3 regions of the Ornithinibacillus salinisoli genome follow, and region 2 is predicted to be linked to each of the others. Evidence: riboswitches for the same ligand, from Rfam matches in the RefSeq annotation. Region 2 holds a riboswitch; each other region holds the start of a gene.
What was found. A riboswitch is a leader RNA that binds a small molecule or an ion and turns the genes downstream of it on or off. The one in region 2 is predicted to bind cobalamin.
Positions count from the first base shown of each region.

Region 1: linked by a shared signal. The riboswitch ahead of ACFSTA_RS01300 (DUF4430 domain-containing protein) and the one ahead of ACFSTA_RS04795 (ribonucleoside-diphosphate reductase subunit alpha) in region 2 are both predicted to bind cobalamin.
Region 3: linked by a shared signal. The riboswitch ahead of ACFSTA_RS13100 (DUF4430 domain-containing protein) and the one ahead of ACFSTA_RS04795 (ribonucleoside-diphosphate reductase subunit alpha) in region 2 are both predicted to bind cobalamin.

Region 1 is NZ_JBHUMI010000003.1:236,222-241,090, forward strand. It holds gene ACFSTA_RS01300 (DUF4430 domain-containing protein) at 9-1,961, opposite strand; cobalamin riboswitch at 2,107-2,298, opposite strand; gene ACFSTA_RS01305 (aldo/keto reductase) at 2,483-3,400, opposite strand; gene ACFSTA_RS01310 (glycoside hydrolase family 13 protein) at 3,570-4,869, opposite strand, start outside.
Region 2 is NZ_JBHUMI010000008.1:232,527-237,395, reverse strand. It holds gene ACFSTA_RS04800 (flavodoxin) at 1-255, opposite strand, end outside; gene ACFSTA_RS04795 (ribonucleoside-diphosphate reductase subunit alpha) at 252-2,486, opposite strand; cobalamin riboswitch at 2,614-2,801, opposite strand; gene ACFSTA_RS04790 (MerR family transcriptional regulator) at 2,889-3,929, opposite strand; gene gdhA (NADP-specific glutamate dehydrogenase) at 4,214-4,869, shown strand, end outside.
Region 3 is NZ_JBHUMI010000016.1:476,712-481,580, reverse strand. It holds gene ACFSTA_RS13120 (RecQ family ATP-dependent DNA helicase) at 1-35, opposite strand, end outside; gene ACFSTA_RS13115 (helix-turn-helix domain-containing protein) at 45-1,103, opposite strand; gene ACFSTA_RS13110 (ferredoxin) at 1,228-1,485, shown strand; gene ACFSTA_RS13105 (ECF transporter S component) at 2,037-2,534, opposite strand; gene ACFSTA_RS13100 (DUF4430 domain-containing protein) at 2,541-2,939, opposite strand; cobalamin riboswitch at 3,074-3,250, opposite strand; gene ACFSTA_RS13095 (ATP-binding protein) at 3,294-4,869, opposite strand, start outside.

The sequences.
Region 1 (4,869 bases), on a different contig from region 2:
TCACCAAATTAAGCTTTCGTTCTACGATTTAGCCATAAAACAGTACTCCCTAACAGTAATAACATGAATCCAAACAGCAAGAAATTCATTGTGTTGGTAGCTGTATGAGGAAGTTTTTTGCCAACGGTTTCCTCCTTGCCTGTTTCTTCCTGGTTTTTCTCTGATTCTTGTTTATCTGAACTAGATTCCTCATTATTTTCTTCCTTACCTGTACCATCATCGGTTTCTTTTTCATTATCTGAGCTTCCCTTTTCAACATCATTACCAGTTTCATCTTCAGTATCAGTCGCGTCTTCCGTATCTTCTTCGTCTAGAGATGGTGTAAATTGATAGACCGTTTTTCCGTCTCCGAGAACAAACTTTTGATAAGCAAGGAATGCAAGAAACGCTTGTTGTGTAGACATACCCATTGAATAATCATCATCAATAATATGACTAAATCCCCCATCACTCTGCTTAAACTTCAATAAATGCTGTACGAGATTTCCACCATCTTTCGTGAATGCATCGCTTGTAGGGTCAATGCCAATGGAGGATAAACCAGTTATCACTTGGGATACTGATTCACTAGAATCCCCACCATTGAAAACTTCAAAGTATCCACCTGTTTCATCCTGTTCTGTCGATAAGTAGGTAACTGCTCGTTCAATCGCTGCTGAAACTGCTGGACGATCTTGATAAGGAGCTAGTGCTGTTAACACCATTCCTGTAATATCCGCAGTTGGTCTGTCACCAAATAGTGCCCATCCACCAACGTCATACTCTTTATCCATGATTAAATCGATAAATAGATTTCTAACTTCATCGGAAACTTGATAGTCGCCACTGTCAATCGCTAATAAACCATAGATTGCCATATTAATAGATGGATTTTCAAAACTTCTGTGCTGTACAAGTTTATCCACTAAATTGTATCCAGCAACATCAGTCGCGTCTGTCCCAGCAGCAGATAATCCAATAATTACTTTTTCTAAATCAAATACGTTACGGAATTCCCCTTCTAGTTCTTTCACTCGGTGTTCTACGCTTGCCACATAGGACGATGGTATTCCTTGATCGGTATGAGCTATTCCCCAAATCCACCATTCATTACCATATTCCATAGCAATATTGTTATTCGCAATATACGTAGTGATTTCACTAATGTTATCTTGAATGATTTTATTCGTTATTTCCGGTAAAACATTATCAGTTGTTTCTTCTTTTTCATCTTCCGTTGAACCGTCTCCAGTATCTTCATATGATTGGATAGTCAACTGTACATGTTCTTCAGGCTGAACCTGATGTGCAACAATACTCGCCATTAATGGCTCTTCATTGACTGCTACTTGCCAATAATCATTTGTCTCTAGTTCCGTATTTCCGATATTTTGTATAAATGTAAAATATTCATTATCTACTGCGATTTCTAATGTTTTGTCATTGGTTATCGCAGCTTGATACAAGGCATCGTATGCACTCGCACCTTCCATTAGGGTTACCTCTGTTTCGCCTATAATAGTGCTTCCATCTTCAGCAATTGCTGATACTGTAACAGGAACAGAAGGAGTAAAATTATCAGTTAACGTGAACAAGATGTGTTCACCATTTTCAACCTCATATCCAGAAGCACCAACATCCGGGCCATGCCCATACACATTAAAAGACCACCAAAGTGAATCCGTTTGAACGGCATCTCCAATTCCTGTGATCATGTTACCAAAATCAAATTCATCATACGTAATCTCTACATTATGCTCTTCTCCAGCTTGAATCAGAACATCGAACGCGGTATCTCCCTCTTCGATTTGCATTGCAGTTAATGGAAGAACGGTTTCTCCATCTTCATCAAGTGCTATGATTGTAACCGCATTTTCTAACGTTGCTGCATAACTAGTTTGTGGTTGTAAAAAGACTAGATTACTAACTACTAAAAGAACGGTAAATAATACTGCAAGTTGCTTTTTTATAATTTTTTGCATCGCTTCATCATCCTCCGGTTTAATTTCATTAAAAAAAGCACCCCTTATATAGGGATGCATGAACGGTTATATGATTAGCGACGCTATGTATAGGTAAACCTATCATAAAACATGTGCAAGCACACCTCCCTATCCGCGTAGGTTGAATGGCGTAAAATACTAGGCAGGTCTCCTGGCTTATGTTCAACATTATCTATCACCTTCCCATCCGAAGACAGTGGTAACTTAATAGATAACTCCCATTTACAGTGGCGGGACCGCGCCGGATTTGCACCGGACTTCCCTATTAATGATTTCAGACGTGATCATGAAATCAACCTAATATTTTTCGTATTCAATTATCTTTATTGTAGTTAACAAATGATCTGAAGTCAAAAATAATTCATACTTTTGTAAAATATTTACGATGCACATGAGCGGTAACTATGCTGAGCGAGCAATGGTCTCCGACGTTTGGGCAATGGTTTACTTTGTGTGTCCGATATTCCCAGATCTTAAGATAAATATCCCACTATACTTCATTAAGGTAATTCATTACCGGCAGCACGGTAAATCCCGTACCATTCTTCTCTCGTCATTTCGACTTTTGATGCTTTGGCAATTTCTATTAAACGATTTGGATTCATTGATCCTACTACGGGTTGAATTTTTGCAGGGTGTCTTAAAATCCAGGCAATCGCTGTTGCTGATTTGGAAATTCCATATTTTTCTCCAACTTCCTGGAGCTTCGTATTTAATTCAGGAAACTGATCATTATCTACAAAAACACCTTCAAAAAATCCATATTGGAATGGGGACCAAGCTTGAATGGTCATATCATGTAATCGACTATAATCCAGGATACTTCCATCTCGATCGATACCATTTGCATTCTTCATATTTACATTTAATCCAGTATCGATCATGCCAGTATGCATAATACTGAATTGCAATTGATTCACAATTAAATCTTGTTCCACATATTTTTTTAGCAATTCAATTTGCATTGCATTGTGGTTACTTACCCCAAAATGACGTACTTTGCCGCTTTCCTTCAACTCGGAAAATGCTGCCGCAACTTCTTCAGGTTCAACAAGTGTATCAGGGCGGTGAAGAAGCAAGATATCGATATAATCTGTTTGTAATCGTTGAAGACTTTTATCAACAGAGTCTACAATATGTTCTTTTGAAAAATCGAAGAAGCCCTTTCGAATGCCTGTTTTTGTCTGCAGAACCATTTTCTCTCTAACAGAAGGATTCATTTGGATAGCTTCAGCAAAAATTTCCTCAGACTTTCCGCCACCATAAATATCGGCATGGTCAAAGAAATCAATTCCTAATTCCATCGCATGTTTGATGACATTCGCAGCACCTTCTTTTGATAAACTACTCATGCGCATACACCCTAACGAAATGTTCGATACGTTTATATCACTCGTTCCTAGCTTCATTGTTTTCATCATAACACCTCTATTTGATAATAATACTATAATTGTAGCACAACTTTTTCCACTAATATAAAATACAGCTGTTGATCTACTCTCTCTCATAGTTGAGCCACGCCACAGTTCGAATCATACAAAAAATCTGCCCAAGTTTCCTAATAACTTGAGCAGTTGTTTCATTCACCTATTCTCCCTTATAAACCCGTGCCTCATAAGGCTTTAACATAAACGAAGTCACATCGTTCATTTCAGAACTATCATAATTTCCGATTAATCTCTCTTTCACCTCAAATGATACATCATGTGGGAGCATAAATTCTACTTGTTCTTCACTAAAATTCGTTACTACGAGTAATTTCTCACCTTCATACGTACGCATGTAGGCATAGATTTTATCATGGTCAGGTAAAATCAAGTGATAATCCCCATACACAATAATCTCATGTTTTTTACGAAGTTCAATGAGTTGACGATAATAATGATAAATAGAGTTCGGGTCTGCTACTGCTTGTTTGGCATTGATCTCTTTATAATTCGGATTTACCTGTAACCATGGTTCACCTGTTGTAAATCCACCGTTTTCGGAATCATCCCACTGGACAGGTGTACGAGCATTATCTCTTCCTTTTACATAAATGGATTCCATAACCTTATTAGGGTCCCCGTTACCTTCGACTACTTTCTCATTGTACATATTCAGTATTTCGATATCTTTATACGCATCAATGGAATCAAACTTTATATTTGTCATGCCAATTTCTTCCCCTTGGTAAACATATGGTGTACCTTGCAGCATATGCAAGAACGTACCGAGCATTTTTGCAGATTCCACGCGATATGCTGCATCATTACCAAATCGGGATACAATCCTAGGCTGATCATGGTTATTCAAATATAAACTATTCCAGCCAACACCATGCAAACCAGTTTGCCATTTGGATATGCTGTTTTTTAAATCCCTTAGATCTAATGGTTTCAAATCCCATTTACCGTTCGGGCCGGAATCTAAATCCATATGCTCAAATTGGAAAACCATTTGTAATTCATCACGAGTTAAGTCGGTATACTTTTTCGCTTCTTCCACATCTACTCCAGGCATCTCACCGACTGTCATGATATCGTAGTTACCCAGTACTTCTTGATTCATCTCTTGTAAAAATTCATGAATTCGTGGCCCATTTTTAAAATATTTCGTTCCAGATACATATTTTTCTCCATTTGGATTCGGTGCATCTGGTAATCCTGGTACTTTGGAAATAAAATTGATTACATCCATCCGGAATCCATCAATCCCTTTATCAAGCCACCAACGCATCATCTGGTAAACTTCTTCCCGCAGTCTCGGATTCTCCCAGTTAAGATCTGGTTGCTTTTTACTAAATATATGCAAAAAATATTCATCCGTATTTTCATCATATTCCCAAGCAGAACCACTAAAGGTTGATTGCCAATTATTCGGTTCATTTCCGTTTTTTCCAGGGCGC
Region 2 (4,869 bases):
ACCAAAAACAGCAACATTATTAGGTTTATATCCTATTTCCCATACAAAATCTTTTACTTCACTTGGTGTCGCTCCCATTTCCCATGTAAAAGTTCCAATAAATAAAAAGTCGTAAGCCCCCGTATCAATGGGAGGATCAACCCCAATACGATGCAGGTCAACCTCCAGACCTTCCTTCTCTAATTTTGCAGCAATACGTTCCCCAACTTCCATCGTATTTCCACTATATGACAAATAAGCTACTACTGCTCTCAACTTGAACACCACTCACATTCTTCTATGTCGCTAGAAGTTGATCGAACATAATAAGTTGTTTTTAGCCCCTCTTTCCATGCCAATAAATGCAAGTCAAGAAGAACAGATGCCCGTATGGTATTCGGGACATAGAAATTGAATGATAGACTCTGATCGATATGTTTTTGCCGTGCTGCATTTTGCTTAACAGACCATCTTTGATCAACGATATACGCAGACCTTCGATACACATCATATGTTTGATGATTGATGTCTGGTGGTGTAGTAGGAATTTTAAAATCTTTTTTCTCTTCGTTGTAGAATACTTTAAAAATAGGATCGATACTAGCTGTCGAACCAGCTATCATTGCAGTTGTTGAATTTGGCGCAACTGCCATCAAATACCCATTACGTATCCCATACTTTCGTACATCTTGTTGGAGCGATGTCCACTTCTCATCTGTGTATCCCTTTTCTTCGAAGTAAGCACCAGTACTCCATTTACTGTCTTCAAATGCAGGATAAGCAGCTTTTTCTTTACTCAATTCCATACTATTTTTTATAGTTAAATATGCGATGTTTTCATATAATTCATCTGCGAATGTCACTGCTTCCTGAGACTCCCAACGAATGTTATTTAGCGCCAATAAATGATGCCATCCAAAGGTACCTAATCCTATCGCTCGATATTTTTGATTGGTTAGCTGTGTTTGCTTTATTGGTAATGTGTTAATATCGATTACATTATCAAGCATACGAACTTGAATTTTAATTAAACGATCTAACACTTGATCTGGGACAGCTTTTCCTAAATTAATCGAACTTAAATTACATACAACATAATCTCCAGTTTTATATTTCTTAACTATAGTGTTTTCATTTTCGATATATTCTTCGATAAATTCGGTAGGCGACTGATTTTGTGTAATTTCCGTACAAAGATTGGAGCAATATATCATACCATTTTGCGAGTTACTATTTTGACGATTTACTTCATCTCGGTAAAACATAAATGGTGTACCTGATTCGAGTTGAGACTTCATAATTCGTTTCATAATTTCAATAGCAGGTACTTTTTTCTTCGTTAATTCCTCCGATGCAATACATTCCTGATACCTCAGGCGCCATTCCCCGTCACTTTTCTCTTCATCATAAAAATCCTCCAACGAATACCCCATTACTTGTCGAACTTCGTGGGGGTCAAATAAATACCAATCACCACGGTTTTCTACTTGCTCCATAAAGTAATCTGGCAAGCAAACCCCGGTAAAAATATCGTGAGCCCGCATCCGTTCATCCCCATTATTTAGTTTTAAATCGAGGAAGGATTCAATATCCAAGTGCCATACATCCAAATAAATGGCTATGGCACCCTTTCTTGTCCCAAGCTGGTCGACATTAACGGCAGTATTATTTAACTGCTTAATCCATGGAACGACGCCACTAGACATGCCTTTAAATCCTTTAATAGAACTACCTCTTGCTCTAATTTTTCCCATGTAGACACCAATTCCGCCACCGTTTTTAGATAGCTTTGCTATGTCGGTATTACTGTCGTAAATAGATTGTAAGCTATCATCAACCGTATCAATAAAACAGCTTGATAATTGGCCATGCGTTTTGCCTGCATTCGTTAATGTCGGTGTTGCTACAGTCATATATAGATTACTTAGTGCCCAATATGCCTCTGTTACTAAATTCAGTCGCTTAGCACGGTCTTCATCCTGCATTAGATGCATGGCAATAATCATCCACCGTTCTTGCGGTAACTCATATGTATTTTTTTCGTGGTCTGTTGCTAAGTATCTGGTTGCTAAGGTATATAAGCCTAAATAATTAAATAGCAAGTCTCGATTTGAAACCATTTGCTTTTCTAAAAAATCTATATCACTCTTAGAGTATTTCAATAATAAATCCTTCGTATAAATACCTTTATGTGTTAATCGTTCTATTAATTGATAAAAATATCCATAACCCAATTTGGGATCGTTATTCCTGGTCATTCCTGCTTGACGATATAGCTCCTGTAAATATATTCGACTAGCAACGTAAGTCCAGTTTGGAGTTGCTTCATCAATGTTCTCTAATGCATTTTTCACTAAAATATCTGTTGCTCTTTCCCAGGACATTTCTGGACTAATCGCTTGTAAAGACTTTTCTTTATAAGCTTTCATATCTAAATTAAATTCTTGTGCTACTTGATCAACCAAACCGCAGACGTGTTCATGGATCATTGAAGTATCTGTAATCATCGTATTTCCTCCATTTTTCATTGATAATATATAAAAAGCCGTTCACTCTTGTTGGAGGAACGGCTTAAAACGACAGAAATGAAAACATAGAATCTCTATCGTTCCACCTTCTCTCACCCCGGAGAAATGAAACTACTAAGCTATGGCAGGTCTCCTGACTTGTGTTTCTCCCTACTAAAGACCTTCCCATATCATAATCGATGCTGATACAGTGGTTTCCTCGTTCGTCCACACTTACAGTTGCGGGGGCAGTTCTAGATTCTAACTAGATTCCCTTTTAAGACAACTCGTGTCACCTTAACTTGTTGATACTATATATAGTATGTTTTGTATTTTATTAACTCAATATGTTGTATATAATGCTATCATAGATTGATAGCGGATGCAATAAGGAATAGAAAATTATTTATGACGTCTTGCATAGATCATACCTAAAATCCTATTAAACTGGTAACTTTCAATTTGATAACCACAGTTAGAAAACCAATTTGTTAACAAGGATCGATCAGCATAATATTCATCTGCAATACATTCGATCGCGATTTGGTTGCCTACCGCTTGAAAGTCTGCAATCACCTTTTCACGATGTACTTTATCTGTAAACATGAGATCTGCGATACAAATTTGTCCATTTGGTTTTAATACTCTTGTCATTTCCTCTAGTGCTATGACTTTTTCCTCATCAGGTAAATGATGTAATGCATAGCTTGATACGACGGCATCTACGGAATGGTCCAAGATCGGAAGCGCAAGAAAATGTCCCTTTCGTGTTTCTATTTGTGGATGTTTCTCCTTACACTTTTCAAGCATTTTTTCAGATTGATCAACACCAATCACTTTGATACCATCTTGTAAAAACTTTGAACCAAGGTTACCTGTTCCAATTCCAATATCTAAACATGTATTCCCAGGCTGTAATGATGTTTTTTCGACTATTCTTGCGAGTGCTTGATCATAACCCTCATGTACATTGAAAGAGAATCCTTGTTTTTTTATATTTTCATCATAGTCTGATGCCTGTTGATCAAAATTCCAACGATCAGTCCAATTTTTACGGATCGATTTTAAATTCTTAAGATGTTGCGCCAAAGCATAAAAGTCTTTTGGTAAATAGGAATCTTCCGTTGTCCGATCAACCATTTCGTCAATTGTCTCAATCATATCTCTCATCTCAATCCATTTTTCATATAAAGCAGACCGCTGGATATTCAGATACTGTTGGATACTCATACTAGGATCTTCTAAAAGAACTTTGATCTCATTAACTGGAAAGCCTACTTCTCGCAATGCAAGTATCGTACTTAATCGGAGCAAGTCTTTTTCCGTAAAATATCGATAGTCATTTTCCTCATCTTTTTTTGGTGATATCAGCCCCTTTTCCTCATAAAAACGTATGGACCGTGCTGTTGTATTTAGCTTTTCAGCTACTTCTTTAATTAGCATGTCATGTTCAACTCCTTTCACTTACTATAAATGTTCACGTTACGTAAAGGTAAAGGGCAATATAAAAGAAAATTAGTTATCATGCATTATACATTAATAAACATGTTAAATACTGTTCAAAATAACAGGAGAAACTCTATCCATTTTATCGTAACCTGGAAATAGAGAAACAAATTTGTAACAAAATTTTCATGAGCGTTTCACTTCAATTTTGATTGTTGTTTGATATAATTTATACCTAGTCTTAATATCTAGTACTTATATTGCATATACAGGAGGACACCATGAGTTTACTTACAGAGACCAATACTTCCGTTGAAGTTCAAAATTATATCGATAGTGTGTTTAATAAAGTGAAGGAAAAAGATCCTAACCAGGAAGAATTTCACCAAGCAGTATATGTGATTTTCAAATCAATAAAACCGGTTCTGGTGAAGAATCCACATTATATACATCATAATATTTTAGAACGAATCGTTGAGCCAGAACGATTAATAACATTTCGTGTACCATGGGTAGACGATCAGGGCAATATTCAAGTTAACCGAGGGTACCGCGTACAATTCAACAGCGCTATTGGGCCCTATAAAGGTGGCTTACGTTTTCATCCATCTGTTAACACGAGTATAATCAAATTTCTCGGGTTTGAACAAATTTTTAAAAACGCTCTAACTGGACAGCCAATTGGTGGCGGAAAAGGTGGTGCTGACTTCGATCCAAAAGGAAAATCTGACGGAGAAATTATGCGATTTTGCCAAAGCTATATGATGGAGTTAGCGAATCATATTGGACCAGATACAGATGTACCAGCAGGTGATATTGGTGTTGGTGCTAGAGAGATTGGCTATATGTTTGGTCAATATAAAAAAATAAAGAGAAGTTTTGAGGCTGGTGTTTTAACAGGGAAAGGACTTCTTTATGGTGGTAGTTTAGCTCGTAA
Region 3 (4,869 bases), on a different contig from region 2:
AGTAATTGCTGCTCTAAATTCATTTCTTCAATCATTTTATACCCCTATTTTAGTTGGTATTCGGTTTGCGATAATACAAGCCGAATTTGAAAATAGCTTATATTTTCGTGAACCGCATGTTTAATTTCTCTTAATTTAAATGACTTTAATTGTGTTATAGCTGCTACGATCTCTTTCTCGACCTTCTTATCTACATAATTATAAATTGGAAAATCAGTATCATATAGTGCAATTTCGACGATATGATCCTGTATGGTATTTTCCTTCAAGCCTCGTATCCTTGCTATATGGTCAATGCTGTAATTTCTATCTAAAAGTTGTTTCGTTCTTTTTGCTGTATTTGTAATGAGATGATTTCCTGACAAATCAGTAAGCAACAACGGTAAAATACGGTAGTTATCTTTATTATTGTCAATTCTTTGTAACATCTGATGTATAATACCTACTAGCAAAAGTCTAATATCTTCAGGCTCTAGGCTATACTTATTGGCAAGCTGATCAATACTCATTCCGTAATATTTGTACCCAGTTAAACGATCAACAAATATGGCTGCTTCTGTCGGTTTTATTTGTTGTAAAATAGAAGAAATATCATGGTATAAATGATGCAACAATGTTTGATTATCCCTCTTCGTTTTTCGATAATAATTTTTTACCCAACTTGTAACTGCTACTTTATCAACGATGGGAATAAATGAAAAGTTTTTCTTATTACTATTCGTTAAAGTTTGAATTAGTAATAATAAGCGTTCATAAAAGATGGGACTTATGCTACTGTATTTCAGACCATTAAAGTAAGAATAAGGTATTATGTTGTCATGTTGATTTAACCATTGTTTTCCAGCATTTGTAAGGCGAAATATTTCTTCCGAATTTGTCTCAAATGATATCAATTCGTTTTTATTTAACTCTTTGACTTTCTTATCAAAAAATTCTTTATGTAAGTTAGGATATAAACCATATACTTTCTCTATTTGGAACATCCTTGCATCGTGTATAGACTGTATCGATTTTTTTCCTTTCAACAAATGATAGATTCCAGAGATTGTGCGTTCCCCTTGCAAATGTAATCCACTTTTTAGAATAAAAAATTCTATATACACAATTAATATCACCTCTAACTCTCTAAATAACTTAATTATATGATACCATGATATTGTCTATTGAAATGTTAATCATACCGATTTACAATAACTATGAGGAATTTATTTACTAGGAGGCTTTTCGTTGACTGTTAACTATACGATTATCGATAAAGATACTTGTATTGCATGTGGTGCATGTGGTGCAGCAGCACCAGAAATATATGATTACGATGATGAGGGTCTCGCATACGTTGTTATTGATAATAACCAAGGAAATAAAAATATTCCAGAATCTCTTCAAGAAGATGTGATAGATGCTTTTGAAGGATGTCCCAGTGATTCTCTAAAAATATCAGAAAAACCATTTCATGGTGATCCATTGAAATTTGAAGAAAAATAATAATTAAATTATAACACAAAGAGGCTGTGACAAAAGTGTTTTAGTCAAAGAAAAATCCTAACTAATTCAATTCGAATTAGTTAGGATTTTTCTTTGAGAGTGTTTTCGTATACTTTGTTGCTAATCATATATAAAATGCGAAGCATAGTGCTAAACAATTGCGCCTGCATCTTCTAGTAATGCTTCGCACTAGGATTCCACGACGCAAGGGAAAAAGAGGTTTACGCAAGTAGTTCCCTCGCTTCTTTGGGTCTTATCGTCTTCGCTTGGAGTAGGGGTTTAGCGGAGCGGACATGGCGTACGTTATTTCGTAAAATAATCTCATTTGACAATGTAATCGGACATCAAGTACGTTATTTGCTCTAATTCGTACCAGAATATCTGTCATTCCGGTTAATAACGGAACAGATGTCCTTCCCCCCCTTTATTACCCAATTTGGTCACAAATAAGGGAAGCATTGTCCGTTTCCATACTTCTCCTATCCATGTATCCTCTTTGCCTCTTCGCGTTCCCTGTGGAAAGTTTTAGTTATGTTCTAGCATCATTGTGTTCAAAAATGATCATTAGCATATTTTTTCATGAAATAAGTTAAGACTGGATAAATCATCGTAATAAAAAATGCATTTCCAATAGCATGATATGTATCATATGGTAACCCTGCTAGATAATAAGGTAAAAACTTACCTGTAATTTGATATTGGGTCAAAGATATGACGAAACCGTAAAAATAACCACTTAGTATTGAAAATAACACGATACCATATAATGGAATACTTTTTTTCGTTTTACCTATTAACCCACTAACAATCCCAATGATCGCCCATGATACAATTTGCCAAATTGTCCAAATTCCCATACCAAGTAACATATTTGATAAAAAAGTAGTAAGTAACCCTAATAGTACTGCTGCAACAGGACCAAGTATTATACCGCATATAATAACCATGGATGTAACTGGTTGAATATTTGGAACAAATGATAGGGTAATTCTCCCAACAACCGCGATTGCAGCTAACAAAGCAAGTAATGTTAACTTGTATGTGTTCACTTCAAATTACCACGCTTGCAAATCAAAATTAATTTCTTCTCCTGGTGTTAATTCATACTCATTTGCACCAACTGATGCACTCTCACCATTAATAAAATACATCCAAGCTTTTTGTTCGCCTTCTTCAGGTGAGATACCTTCAATCGAAGTTATAAATCCACCATCTTCCTCAACATCAAAGTGTTCTTTCATTACTTCCATAAGAATATCACCTTCCTCAATGGATATTTCTTCCTTAGTAATGACTTCTGCACCTTCATCTTTGGAAATTAAAATTTCAACTGACTCTTCTCCGTCAGCGACATTAGCATCTCCGTTGTCTCCACTGGGATTCTCATTTCCACATCCAGCTACAAAACCAAGCACGAAAAGTAATGTAGCAATTCGTAAAACCCACTTACTCATATTCCATCCTCCTATATATTTCGATTAAGGATTCAAGTACTAAAAAAGCTAACTCAATGATAGAGTTAGCATTAGACAATCGACACAAATATAATGTTGTTCGGTCGCCTCAATAGTCCTATCCCCGGGATCATTGACACATTTAGATATTGGCAGGTCTACTGACTTATGAACTTAACCTACTCTAAGCCCTTCCCATATGTAACATATAGTGGTATTGCTTATTTCGTATTCACTTACAGTTGCGAGGACAGTTCTAGATTTTCACTAGATTCCCTATTAAGTAAATCACCATTATCTAATACTGTATTCAATTCTATAAATTATCTTATCATACTTAACACAAAACACAAATTAGCTTGCATCATTTGGCAATTTGAAATTAAAGGTTGTACCTACATTTAATTTACTATTTACCGTAATTTTACCGTGATGCGCATCGATAATATTCTTTGCTATTGCTAAACCGAGTCCCGTTCCTTTTTGCTTTTTATTCCTTGTACGAGATTTATCGGCTTTATAAAACCTTTCAAATACAAATGGTAAATCCTCTTCCGGAATACCACTTCCACTATCATTTACAGATACACTACATTCAGAACTTGTAATATCGATGGATACTTTCACAAATCCTCCTTCATCTGTATGACGGATTGCATTGTCGATTAAGTTAGTAAAAACCTGCTCTATTCTATCTGGGTCACAAACGACAGTAGAGAATTGAATATTCTTATCCAGTTCAAGTCTTACATTATTATCTTCTGCTATTCCTTTAAATTTTCTAATAATCCGAGAAACGTATGGTTCCACATCTACGGTTGTTTTACTTAATTGAATATGACCAGCTTCCATTCGCGCAAGATCTAATAGTTCATTAACAAGTCGACTTAATCGCAATGACTCCTCGTATATGATTTGTGCCAGTTCATTTTTCTCTTCCTTGCTCTCAGCAATATCATCAACAATTGCCTCACTGTATCCTTGAAGCATCGAAATCGGTGTTCTCAGCTCATGAGAAACGTTTGCAATAAAATCTTTTCTCAACTTATCCAATCGACGCTCTTCTGTCATGTCACGAATAACCGCAACTGCCCCTCGTACATAAGATTGATCGTAGAGTGGAGTCATTATCATGACATAACTTCTACCTTGGAGACTAATCTCTTCTAAAATTTCTTTTTCACCTTGTATTACATCTTGCAGAATACTATTTAATTCAGACGGTAACTTTCGATCCTTCCCATTACCCGCTTCATTCTTCTCGAAATACCAATCTTCTAAAAATCGTTCAGCTGGAGGGTTAATTACAATCATTTCGCCATTACGACTTAAGGTTACAACACCATCTGCCATGGAACGAACTATACTAGATAACTGTTCCTTTTCCTGATGTAGTGCGTTAATATGGAATTTCAATTGTCTACCCATACGATTGAATGCCATCGCTAACTCGCCTATTTCATCATAAGTTAATATTGGAACCTTTGTATTGAATTCTCCTCTTGTTAAATCTAGTGCAGCTTCTCGCATTTTTATTAAAGGAGAAGTTATTCTTGTTGACAGGAAAAAAGCAAATATAGTAGTTAAGACAATGGCTATTCCAGCTGCTAAAAAGATGATTTTAGTTGTTTCCGCTTTTGTCTGATCCACAACCTCTAAAGACTGATAAACGAATACTGCTGCATTCTCATTATCAATCGGATGACCAACTACAATGGCTCCTTGTTCACTTTCAGGTATATCAATTTGTTCCTGAACTTTTTGTTTGTTTGATAAAACTTGCTGTATATACCCTTCTTCGTTTAACCATTTTTCATTCAAATAAGCTAAACTCGCTTCACTACTTGATGAAAACCAAATTGAGCCATCTGGAAAGGCAATTACAACCTGACTTGCTGTATCTTTTACCCTTTCTGTCGTCTCATATATC